DNA from 2 places in the Methylobacterium sp. ap11 genome. Region 2 is predicted to be linked to the other one. Evidence: predicted binding sites of a transcription regulator. Region 2 holds the regulator's gene; the other holds the start of a gene.
What was found. Region 2 encodes LexA, which represses DNA repair genes until DNA is damaged. Its sites were predicted from a motif close to TGTTCNNNNTGTGTTCNG; they were not measured.

Region 1 (6,088 bases), on a different contig from region 2:
ACGTTGTCGAGATCGTTGTGCTTGCCGCCGGCGCGCACGCATTTCTGGGCCGTGACGGCGCGCTGGTAGGGCCGCTTCTCGACGCCGGTGAAGACGTTCTTGAACTGCACCATGCCGGCGTTGGTGAACATCAACGTCGGGTCGTTGCGCGGCACCAGCGGCGAGGACGGCACCGCTTCGTGGCCGTGCTTGGCGAAGTAGTCCAGGAAGGTGGACCGGATCTCGTTGACGCCACTCATGGGAAGAATCGTCTCTGCGGAAGGCGGGCCGGGCGGGCGGGCATCGAAACATGGCGCACCGGCGGGCGGCCCGCGGATGCATCCGCGTGTCTTTAGTCACGCGCTCCCCCCGTGTCGAGGCGGAGCGCCGCCGCTATGTGCGTCGGAAGCAGGCGCGGCCGCCGGCCCGCCGGCAGATTCCTCGTCCCGGGACTTGTGCTTCGATGACCGACGAAATCCGTCTCCTCGCCCTCTCGGCCGCTCTCGGCTTCGCGCACATCATGGCGGCCTCGACCTCGGGCCTCGCCCAGCGCGGCGGCCTGACCTGGGCGGCGGGCAACCGCGAGAGCGAAGGGGAGGTCACCGGGGCGGCCGCCCGGCTGAAGCGGGCGTCGGCCAACTTCTTCGAGACCTTCCCGCTCTTCGCCGCCCTGGTGCTGGCGGCAGCCGTCTCGGGCCGTCAGGGCGGCGCGGTGGCGTGGGGGGCACAGCTCTACTTCTGGGCCCGGCTCCTCTACCTGCCGATCTACGGCTTCGGCATCCCGTGGATCCGTACGCCGGTCTGGGGCGTGGCGATCGTCGGCATCGGCTTCGTGTTTGCCGGGCTGTTCGGCTGGGCCGGTCCGGGCGCCCCGTAACATGAGCAGGTCTTCCGGCAGCCGATCGAGGCGCGGGTTTCCTCTCTCCCCGCCCGCGGGGAGAGGGGGATGCCCGCGCCTTTTTCGGGTTCTTTACAGTCCCGTAGAACGGAAAAAGGGCCGCCGCGCTCGTCGCGCGGCGGCCCCTTACGTCCCTGGAACCGATCGATCGGATCAGGCAGACCCCTCGTCGAGGTCGTCCGCCGTCGGCGTGGCGTTCTCCAGGATCTTGTCGGCGACGAGGCCTGAATTCTGCCGGATCGAGGCCTCGATCTTGTTGGCGATGTCGGGGTTGTCGCGCAGGAAGCCCTTCGAGTTCTCGCGGCCCTGGCCGAGGCGCTGGCTGTCGTAGGAGAACCAGGCGCCCGACTTCTCGACGATGCCGGCCTTGACGCCGAGGTCGATCAGCTCGCCGACCTTCGACACGCCCTCGCCGAACATGATGTCGAACTCGACCTGCTTGAACGGCGGCGCCACCTTGTTCTTGACCACCTTGACCCGGACGCTGTTGCCGATCGGCTGGTCGCGGTCCTTGAGGGTCGAGATGCGGCGGATGTCGAGACGCACCGAGGCGTAGAACTTCAGGGCGTTGCCGCCCGTCGTGGTCTCGGGGCTGCCGTACATCACGCCGATCTTCATCCGGATCTGGTTGATGAAGATGACCATGCAGTTCGAGCGCGAGATCGAGCCGGTGAGCTTGCGCAGGGCCTGGCTCATCAGGCGGGCCTGGAGGCCCGGCTGCTGGTCGCCCATCTCGCCCTCGATCTCGGCCCGCGGGGTCAGCGCGGCCACCGAATCGACCACCAGGATGTCGATGGCGCCGGAGCGCACCAGGGTGTCGGTGATCTCGAGGGCCTGCTCGCCGGTATCGGGCTGCGAGATCAGGAGGTCGTCGAGGTTGACGCCGAGCTTGCGGGCATAGACCGGGTCGAGGGCGTGCTCGGCATCCACGAAGGCGCAGACGCCGCCCTTCTTCTGGGCCTCGGCGATGGTGTGGAGGGCGAGCGTGGTCTTGCCGGAGGATTCCGGCCCGTAGATCTCGATCACGCGGCCGCGCGGCAGGCCGCCGACGCCGAGCGCGATGTCGAGGCCCAGCGAGCCGGTCGAGACGACCTCGACCTCCTGCACCTTGTCGCCCTTGCCGAGCCGCATGATCGAGCCCTTGCCGAAGGCGCGCTCGATCTGGGCGAGGGCGGCGTCGATCGCCTTCGACTTGTCTTTGTCCATGGTCGGGTTTTCCACCAGTCGCATCTGGGGCTGAGCCATCTCGGCGGGTCCTTATGGCAGGAGGGGCGACAAGTCTCAATCGCGCGGCTGGGGCTTATGTACCTGTTTTGTTCTCATTCGGCAAGAGGGAAAGGGAGGATTGCCGGTGGATCAGGCGTCGCCGAGGGCGCGCAGCAGGTTGGCGTTCGACCAGGACGGCCATCCGGTCCCGGCGAAGTCGCGGTCGTGGCTCCAGATGTCGGCGTCGAGGAGCCAGGCGCAGGCGAGAAGATACGCATCGGACGTCGATCCGTTGCGGGACGCGACGGCTTCGGTGAGGACGCGGACCGCCTCGGGCACTCGGGCATTTGTGCGGCATAAGCATCGGCCTCGACCATCGTGAGGCTGCTCAGGAGCGCTTCCGCCTTCGCCATCGTTTCCTCCCGCACGCCTGGTAGGTCGCGCAGCACGCCGAGAACCTCGTCGGCAGTACGAACCGACGAGACGAGCTTTGGGCATGCTTGGACGGCTTCGAAGACAGGGCGGGACCGTCGTCCGAGGACGACTCCCAGGATGATGTTGGTATCGATGACGATGACGGGGGAGGGAGGACGCGGCGTTCCCAAGGGGATGATCGATCAGATCGTTATTCGATGCCGCGCTCCGCCAGCAACCGATCGATTGCGGCATTCTCCTCCGGTGTCCGCCGAGTGGCCGCCGCATCGATGTCGGCCAGCACCTTGCGCATAGTTTCCGGAGACACACTGTGGATCGGCAGCAGGACGCCGACGGTGGCAGTGCCGTTCTTGATCGGCACCGGATGCGGCAGCGCCTGGATCGCGCCGGCCGACATCTTCTGGAGTTCGCGCATGCTGATCGCGCTCTTCATGGCCGCCGCCTCGTTACCCACATGGATGTAAGTCCGGCGGGTGGCGGCCACAAGGAGGGCGATCCGAGCGCCCTCACCCGGCAATCGTGGTCTTCACCGTCTCGACGAGCTGCTTGAGGCTGAAGGGCTTGGGCAGGAAGTTGAACTCCTCGCCGGAGGGCAGGTTCTTGCGGAAAGCGTCCTCGGCATAGCCGGAGACGAAGATCACCTTGAGCGAAGGGTGGCCCTTGCGCAGCTCGCGCAGCAGGGTCGGGCCGTCCATCTCGGGCATCACCACGTCGGAGACGACGAGGTCGACCGGGACGTCGCGCTCCTCCATGATCTGCAGGGCCTCGAGGCCGGAGGCGGCCTCGAGCACGGTGTAGCCGCGGGCGGTGAGCGCCCGGGCGTTGACCGCGCGGACCGGATCCTCGTCCTCGACGAGCAGGATCGTGCCCTGGCCGGTGAGGTCGCGGGCGGGCGCCTTCGAGGTCTCCGCCGCGGCCGGGGCGGCGCCCGGCGCGACCGGGGCGGTGTCGGGCAGCGCCTCGGGCGCCTCGGCCTCCGGCACCGGGACGTGGCGCGGCAGGTAGATGGCGAAGACCGTCCCCTGGCCGATGGTGGAGCGCACGTCGATGTAGCCGCCGGACTGCTTGACGATGCCGAACACCGTCGAGAGGCCGAGGCCCGTGCCCTTGTTGACCTCCTTGGTGGTGAAGAACGGCTCGAAGATCTTCTCCATCACCTCCGGGGTCATGCCGGTGCCGGTGTCGCTGACCTCGATGAGGACGTGGTCGGCGCCCGGCAGGCCGTTGAGGCGAAGCGCCCCGACGGCTTCCGCGGTCATGTTGGCGGTGCGGATCAGCAGGCGCCCGCCCTCCGGCATCGCGTCGCGGGCGTTGACCGCGAGGTTCACGATCACCTGCTCGAACTGGTTGACGTCGGCCTTGACCGGCCAGAGGTCGCGGCCGTGCTTGAGGTCGAGCTCGACCCGCTCGCCGAGCAGGCGCTTCAGGAGGAGGGTCAGGTCGGAGAGCGCCTCGCCGAGGTGGATCACCTCCGGCCGCAGGGTCTGGCGGCGCGAGAAGGCCAGCAGCTGCCGCACCAGGCTCGCGGCCCGGTTGGCGTTCTGCTTGATCTGCATGATATCCTGGAACGCCGGATCGGCCGGCCGGTGGCTCGCCAGCAGCAGGTCCGAGTAGCCGATGATCGCCTGGAGCACGTTGTTGAAGTCGTGCGCGATGCCGCCGGCGAGCTGGCCGACCATCTCCATCTTCTGGGCCTGGTTCACCTGCTGCTGGAGCTGGTGCTGGGCCGTGGTGTCCAGGGCATAGAGGATCACCGCGCCCTCCGCGCCGCCGGCGGTGCCGGCGGGGCTGAGCCAGATCCGGGCCGAGCGGTTGACCGGCGCCGAGACGCCGATCTCGACCGGCGGCACGTCGCCCCGCCCCTCGGCGGCGGCGCGCGCGGCGGCCTCGATCACGTGGCGATCGCGTTCGACCACGAAGTCGCGCACCGGGGGACCCGCCTCGCTGCCGTCACCGGTGCGCGGCAGGGTGCCGAACAGGCGCGCGAAGGAGGCGTTGGCGCGCACCAGCCGCCCGTCGGCGGCGAGCGTCGCCACCGCGACCGGGCTGGTGTTGAAGAAGCGGTCGAAGCGCAGCTCGGCCGCCTGGCCGGGATCGTCGCTGCTCTCCTCGCCGGCCGAACGGTTGAGCACGAGGGTGCGGGAATCGCCCGGCCTCCCGTCCTGGCCGTAGGCGACGCGGTGGTAGAGCCGGGCCGAGAGCGGGTGGCCGTTGCGCCGGCGCAGATCCAGGTCGAACCGGTCGGTGCGGACCTCGCCGGGCTCGCCCCTGCCGCCGATCAGCACCGGGCCGAGGTCGTCGGGCAGGATCTCGGAGAGGCGCAAGCCCCCCGAGCCGACCTGGGCGAGGTCGTGGCCGAGCCAGGCCGCCAGCGTCGCGTTCATGTAGACGACCGAGCCCTTGGGATCGACCGCCATGAAGCCCGCCGGCGCGTGGTCGAGGTAGTCGATCGCGTGCTGGAGCTCCTGGAAGACGTTCTCCTGGCGCTCGCGCTCGTGGGTGATGTCGGCGACGCTCCACAGCGAGACCGGCCGGCGCGGCAGCGGCAGCGGCCGCACGCCGATGCGGAACCACGCGAAGTCGCGCTCCGCCGTGCCGCCGGGCGGCGGCGCCATGCGGATCTCCTCCGACAGCGAGCGGCCCTCGCGGGCGGCCTGCGCCAGGCGGTAGACCGCCTCGGAGACCTCGGGCGAGCCGACGAAGACCCGCTCGACGGGCCGCAGGTTGGTGAAGGTGTCGCTGCCGGCGAGCTGGAGATAGGCGGCGTTGGCGTAGATCGGCCGGCCGCCCTCCTCCACGGCGATCATGCCGTCGGGCGCGGCGTCGACCACCGCCTTCGTCACGTCGTTGCGGGTGCCCTGGCCGGTGAGCTGGATCGCCCCGATCGCGAAGGCGAACAGGCAGAACACGCCCGCCATGGCGAGCAGCGCCAGGAGGCCGAGGATGATCGGCTGCGCCTGCTCGTTGGCGACGAAGCTCAGGCCCACCGCCGCGCCGACGAGGAGGCCGGCCAGCAGCAGGAGCAGGCTGACCCGGCCGGGCCGCTCGGAGCGGTCGAGGGCGGTCTCAGCCGCGGATGGGCTCAACTCCGGCATGTCGCCTCGACACTCCCCGGGGGCCCGCACCCGCGGCCGGGCCCCGATCCTTCGCGCGGTCCGCGGGCGGGCGGACCTGTCTCTCGGCCGTTCCCTAGCAGGCGCGGCGTTTCCGTGGAATGAACCCGGTTCGTTCCGGGCGCCCACCCGGACGAATCAGTGGCGCCGGCGCAGGCGCATCACGTAGCCGATCACCTCGGCCACCGCGCGATAGTGCTCGGGCGGCACCGCGGCGTCGATCTCGACGGTGGCATGGAGCGCGCGCGCCAGCGGCGGATTCTCGACCACCGGCACGCCGTGCTCGCCCGCGACCTCGCGGATGCGCAGGGCGAGCGCGTCGACGCCCTTGGCGACGCAGACCGGCGCGGCCATGCCGGCCTCGTAGCGCAGGGCCACCGCGTAGTGGGTCGGGTTGGTGACGATCACGCTGGCGCTCGGCACCGCCGCCATCATCCGGGTCCGGACCCGCTGGGCG
Region 2 (6,088 bases):
GAGCCGAACGACTCGCGCAGGCCCACCGGCTGCGAGGCGGCGAGCCCCAGAGCCCAGACCATCTGCTGCTCGGAGAGCCCCAGCAGCCGGCCCGCGGCGGCGGCGGCCCCGAACACGCCCGCCGTGCCGGTGATGTGCCAGCCGACGTCGTAGTGGTTGGGATAGACCGCGTTGCCGATCCGGCACTCGGTCTCGACGCCGAGCACGAGCGCGTTGAGGAACTCGGCGCCGGAGACCGGACGCATTTCGGCCAGCGCCAGGATCGCCGAGGCGACCGGTCCGGCCGGGTGGATCACGGTCTTCAGGTGGGTGTCGTCGTAGTCGAAGATGTGGCTCGACACGCCGTTGAGGAACGCGGCGTTCATGATGTCGAAGCGTTCGCTGCGCCCGAACAGCCCGGCCTGCGGCGGCCCGGAGAAGGGCTGGAGCGCCGAGACCGCGACGTCGAGGGTCTCGTGGTGCGAGCCGCCGATGGCGACGCCGACCCAGTTGAGGAAGGTGCGGGTGCCCTCGCGCCGCACCGCCTCGGGCAGGTCCTCGAAGCGGGCCGTCGTCACGTAGCGGGCGAGCGTGCGGGTGACGTCGTGCGGCGGGGTCGACCGGGCGGGCGGCGCGACGGGGTCGGAGGCGGCCTGCGCCGTGCTGCCCGCGAGCGCCAGGCTCGCGGCGCCGAGGAGCGTGCGGCGGTCGATACGGGTCATGGCGTCCTCCTCCGGTTCGTCGTCATCCCGACCGTGCCCGCGACGCGGCGTGTGGCGGGAGCGGACGAACCCCGGGCAAGGCCCGAGGTTCGTCCGGTTGAATCGCGAGCGCCACGGGCGCGTTCCGGTTGCCCCTCACTTCGGTCGTCTGCGGCCCCGGCGAGGCCGTGCCACGGGCGTGCCTTGCGGGACGCCGGCCTGTCGCATCAGGGCTTCGACGACGACCTCGGGCATGTCCACCTCGTCGAGGCTGGGCAGGCTCCGCGCCTGGATGTCGTCGGCATAGAGCGCGGCCGCCAGGGAGTGGCGGATGGGCAGGCGGTTGCCGCGGGCGGCGGCCTGCGTGCAGAATGCGACCAGATCCTCTTGCGGCTCGACGATGATGCCGAAGCCGGCGTGGAACGACCCGGCCTCGAACAGCCGCATGCCGATCACCTCCCCATCGGAGGCGGAGGCTTCGAGACTCTCGTCGACGAGCCAGAGGCGGCGTCCGGCGGCGAGCAGGTCCTCGAGCCATAGACCGGCCTGGGCGTGCCGCCCGGCCACCCGGAAGATCGACACGAACGCGCCCTCCATTCGGCGGGCGACCTCCTGCTCGCCCGGGTCGAGAGCGGCGAGGCGATCGCGCAGGAAGCCGTCGAAGACGCGCCGGCCGCGCTGGTTGGGCTCGAACAGCGCCACGTCGCAGAGCATATTGAGGACCGTGTCGTCCGCGAGGTGCGCCTCGTCGAGGAGGCCGAGATGCTTGGCGGCCCGGTTGAGGTCGGGCTTCCTGCAGGCATCCACGGCCTGCGCGAGGACGGCCTGGATCGCGCACCGGATCGGCCGATACTGGGCAAGGATGGTGCCCCGGGCTGTCGCCTTCTCGCCGGTCATGATCGTTCTCCCGCCCGCCAGGAGATAGGTCGCATGGAGAATATTCGGGAGCGGGCATCACCTAGGCCGGCGCCCGGGACAACGACTATCTCGACCTCGTCGAGCCGGCCTTCATCGCCTCCGGGCCGAACGGAGCGGACAGGTTCCGCTTCGGCGCCGTCGCCGCAAGCCTCGACGGCGCCTGCAGCCGAACCGATGTCGACTTCCGCTTCCAGGGCTCGGACGAGGGCGACGAGGTGTTCGGCGACGGCTGGGCCGAGTGCGACGGTGCCGACACGATCCACGGCGAGATCGCCTTGCGGAACGGCGACGAGACCACCTTCAAGGCCCGCCGCTGGCCGAGGCCGTGACGCGGCGCTCGGGGTCGACCGGAACGGCGCAAGCCTTGGCGGCAGTCTCGAGCCGCGTTCGCACCGACGGGCTTGCCGGCGCCACCATGTAGCCCGCGATGCGGTCGCCGATCATGATCGAGCTGTGACGTGGCTGGACGAGCCAGTGCAGCCCGATGAGGGCGCAGAGCACCGCGTCGAGCCGGTCCTGGTCGGCCTTGCGCGGGGTTGCGATCCGCGCCAGGTCGTCGGCCCAGTCCGCGAGCCCGGCGATCCTGGACTCGACCGCTTGCCGCCGCACCGCCGCGATCACCGCCTGCCAGCCCGCCAGCGTGAAGGTCTTGCGGCGGGCCGGGTTGTAGCGCGGTCCGCGCAGGCGGCCGTCGAAGGCGGGATCGAGGGACGGCATCGCCAGGGCGGGAAAGACCTCCATCAGGTAGAGGCCGCGGATGGCCTCCCGCGAGGCCTCCGGATCCTCCGTCGCGCCGAGCCGCTCCTTGAAGCGCCAGAGCGGGGCCGCGTCGTCGAACATCCCGGCCTTCCCGCGGTTCGCCGGCTGCACGCCGCCGCCGAGCCAGGAGATCAGGGAGGCCGCGACCCGATCGACCGGGCGCATCCCGGTCGCGTTCGGAACCAGGGTCGGCTGGTCGAGGGCGACGAGGCGCAAGTCGCTGATGGCGCTCTCCGCCTCGATCGCCGCGCGAGCCTCGTCGAACGAGGCGAGGCGCGGCGGCACGAGGGTGCGGCGGCCGGCCCGGTCGATGCGAATCGTGCAGATCGCACCCGGCGCACGAGGGTTGTCGGTCCAGGCCGAATCGAACCCGATAATGCTGGTCGTCCCGACCACGCTCACGGGCCGGCACTCCGCATGAGCATGGACCCCTCACCCAGCACATCGTGTTCGCGAAACCCGTCACCGAGCCGCTTCCGGTCCGTGACCCTGATCGAGTCACCAGGCCCTGTCGAGCTGCAGCCCTCGACCAGCGCCGAGGCCGGCGAGGGACTCGTGAAGAAAATGTCCTTGGTCAAGCTCAGGCAGCCGCCCTGCGGCGCGAGGGCGTTCTCGCCGGCGAACTGCTCGCGCAACTTGCCGAGGTTCACTGGCAAGCCGTCGGTCGTGGTCGGGCTGACGAGCGAGCCGGCGCGGAGCACGTCGCCGCCGCCGATCATGTCGAGATAGGCCTTGTGGGTTTCGCTGCGCGGTCGTGCGGTCGCATAGAAGCTCTGCCGCACGGGCGCCCGAACTGGCGCCATGGGCACGCCCGCCGGAGCTGCGGACCGGATCAGGCCCGCAGAACATGGCGGCGTGCCACATGTTTTTCCGGAAGCGTCGCTCCCCCTCTTCCGGCCTGCTTCGCAGGCCACCCTCCCGTGCGGGGGGTCGGGCGAAGGCGCTCCCCGCGCGAACTCAGTACTTCCGCACCAGGCTCACCAGCCGGCCCTGGATCCGCACCCGATCCGGCCCGAGCACCCGGGTCTCGTAGGCCGGGTTGGCGGCCTCGAGCGCGATCGACGAGCCTCGGCGCCGCAGGCGCTTCAAGGTCGCCTCTTCGTCGTCGATCAGCGCCACGATGATGTCGCCGGTATTGGCGGTCTCCTGGCGGCGGATCACCACGAGGTCGCCGTCGAGGATGCCGGCCTCGATCATCGAGTCGCCGCGCACCTCCAGGGCGTAGTGCTCGCCGCTGGCCAGGAAGTCCGGCGACATCGCCACCGTGCGGCTCTGGCTCTGGATCGCCGAGATCGGCGTACCGGCGGCGATCCGGCCCATCACCGGTACGCTGACCGAGTGGCCGTTCTCATCCGAGGCCGTCGCCATGGCGGGGATGCCGGCTTGCCGCTTCGGCTCGTGGGCGCGCCCGCCCTCGACGACGCTCGGGTTGAACCGCACCACCTCGGCCCCGGCCGCGGGAGCCGTCGCCGGCCCCGTCACCGTATCGGGGATGCGGATCACCTCGATCGCCCGGGCCCGGTTCGGCAGACGGCGCAGGAAGCCGCGCTCCTCCAGGGCGGTGATCAGGCGGTGGATGCCCGATTTCGACTTCAGGTCGAGGGCGTCCTTCATCTCGTCGAAGGACGGGGGGACACCCGTCTCGCGCATTCTCTGCTGAATGAAGCGGAGCAGGTCCAACTGCTTACGCGTGAGCATGTGACTCTCTCATCCCCGCGCTGCCGCGCTCCGGAAACAAATCGCGAACATGGTAAGCGTTCCGCAAGTGTTCCGCAAGCGGCTTTGAAAAAACGGGATGTTGGGGCGGAAGAAGCCGAGTACCACGCGCCATCGGACGCGGCTCCAGGGTCCAGACTCAGCATCGCCTCTCGCGGCTGGACAAGAACCCGGCCGTGCGGGCGTTCATCGCGGATCGTCTCGGCACCGACGACGTCGAAACCATACGCCGTGCGGCGATTGTCCGGTTCGAAGAGGAAAGCGTGCCTTCGCGCTCCGCCACGAACCCTTTCGCGATCAGACGACGCGCGGCCGGCGCCCGGACCGGCCACCGAAAGCGCAACCGGACAACGCCCCGACCACCCCGATCCGACCGGCGGGACCACAGATCATTCCGCTCGATCCCGGAATTCCTTCGCCAGTTATTGATCACCACCGCCAGAGAGCCGTGACGGGTACGGGAGCGTCGAGGTTACCGTCCGGGAGACTCGCGCCCATCTCGGCGTCGAGACCCAGCGCCAGTGGTCGGGCCGGGTGATCGCCCGCACCACCCCTGCCTGCTCGCCCTGCTCTCCGCAATCTCCTGTCGGCAGCGCGTCGGCCCGCTCGCGAACGCCGCAAGGCGGTGCAGGCCGCCCGGTACCCGAAGGCGCAACCCGCCCTCCCGGATACGCTCGCTGGCGTGAGCGCGTTTTGGCGACATCCCGGCTCCAGCGGCACAGAACGAAACCGTGCTTCGCCCCTGCCGCCGCCCGGGGCCCGCCCTCCCTGCAACGCAGCCTGAAGGCCAAAGTCGAGCTTAGTGCCCGCCCTCGTGGCCGTGGCTGGTGCCGATCACGCAGAGCGCCAGACCGGCGATACCGCCGATCGTGCCAAGCGGGGTCTGGTAGCGCCAGGAGGCGTAGTAGCCGGCACTGCCGATCACGACCCCGAGCAGGGTGAGCACGATGCCGCGGGCCGAGACTCCCGGCTTGTCCCGGTGCGGTCGGATGGCGTTCTGGTGCATCGCAGTCAAAGTCCCTCGCCGCACCGTGTCGATCCGCCGGCCCCCGGGGGGACCGCGGGAGCCGGGGGGCGGCCGCCCTCTCCCGCCGGGGAAACGCGGGAGACGCGGATTGGCTCACGGCGCCGGATCGACGGCCGGACGCGCGCGGCCGGGCTTACGGGAGAGCCCGGTCGCGCGTTGCGCTCAGCGGCCCTCGCCGCCGATGCGGGAGAAGTCCGCGACCTCCCGGGTCGCCGCCCGGAGCGCGTTGAGGAGCGCTAGGCGGTTGGCGCGCAGGGCCGGCTCGTCGGCGTTCACCGTCACCTTGTCGAAGAAGGCGTCGACCGGCGCACGCAGGGTCGAGAGCGCCCGCATCGCCCCCTCGAAATCCTCCACCGCCACGGCCTTGCCCGCCTCGGCGCCGGCCATCCGCAGGGCCTCGGCCAGGGCCGATTCCTCGGGCAGGCGCAGGAGGCTCTGGTCCGGCGCCGCATCGTAAGCGCGACCGTCCTTCTTCTCCTCGATCCGCAGGATGTTGGCGGCGCGACGGGAGCCGGCGAGCAGGTTCTTGCCGTCCTCGGTGTCGAGGAAGCGGCCGAGCGCCTCGACCCGGCGCACCACCATCAGGAGGTCGTCCTGCCCGGGCAGCGCGAAGACGGCGTCGATCAGGTCGTGGCGGGCGCCTTGGTCGCGCAGGTAGACCTTCAGCCGGTCAACGAAAAACGAAAAAAGGCTCTCACAAACCTCACGCGACTGTTTATCGATTTTTTCGTACTTACCCAAGCTTTTTCCGAAATAATCGTCATCAATAGCAGATTTGGCCACCTCATAGGACGGCTCACTTAAATCCATGCCTGCAATTGCAGAAAGGGCTTTCAATCTTGCGGCCGAATCATATTTTCGTGCGATTTCCAATGCGACGGGCATATGTGCGGCGCGGACGATGTAATCCAACCGCATTTTTATATTATTTTCGAGTAGGAGGCGAATTACACCTAGCGCCGCCCGCCGCAGGGCATACGGATCCTTA

Region 1: recA (recombinase RecA) is a predicted target of LexA. The motif match lies at 2,181-2,198, and genes of this name have one in related genera.

What each region holds. Positions count from the first base shown of each region.
Region 1 is NZ_FOEB01000005.1:172,701-178,788, reverse strand. Features, by position in the region: gene alaS (alanine--tRNA ligase) at 1-239, opposite strand, end outside; gene BMX97_RS09285 (MAPEG family protein) at 443-856, shown strand; gene recA (recombinase RecA) at 1,031-2,122, opposite strand; gene BMX97_RS32775 (PIN domain-containing protein) at 2,234-2,422, opposite strand; gene BMX97_RS32010 (hypothetical protein) at 2,709-2,951, opposite strand; gene BMX97_RS09265 (cell cycle histidine kinase CckA) at 3,025-5,613, opposite strand; gene flhB (flagellar biosynthesis protein FlhB) at 5,770-6,088, opposite strand, start outside.
Region 2 is NZ_FOEB01000002.1:121,483-127,570, reverse strand. Features, by position in the region: gene BMX97_RS03095 (MmgE/PrpD family protein) at 1-701, opposite strand, end outside; gene BMX97_RS03090 (DUF7986 domain-containing protein) at 837-1,577, opposite strand; gene BMX97_RS03080 (DUF429 domain-containing protein) at 1,899-2,759, opposite strand; gene BMX97_RS03075 (DUF4357 domain-containing protein) at 2,756-3,139, opposite strand; gene lexA (transcriptional repressor LexA) at 3,315-4,055, opposite strand; gene BMX97_RS03065 (hypothetical protein) at 4,873-5,079, opposite strand; gene glyS (glycine--tRNA ligase subunit beta) at 5,263-6,088, opposite strand, start outside.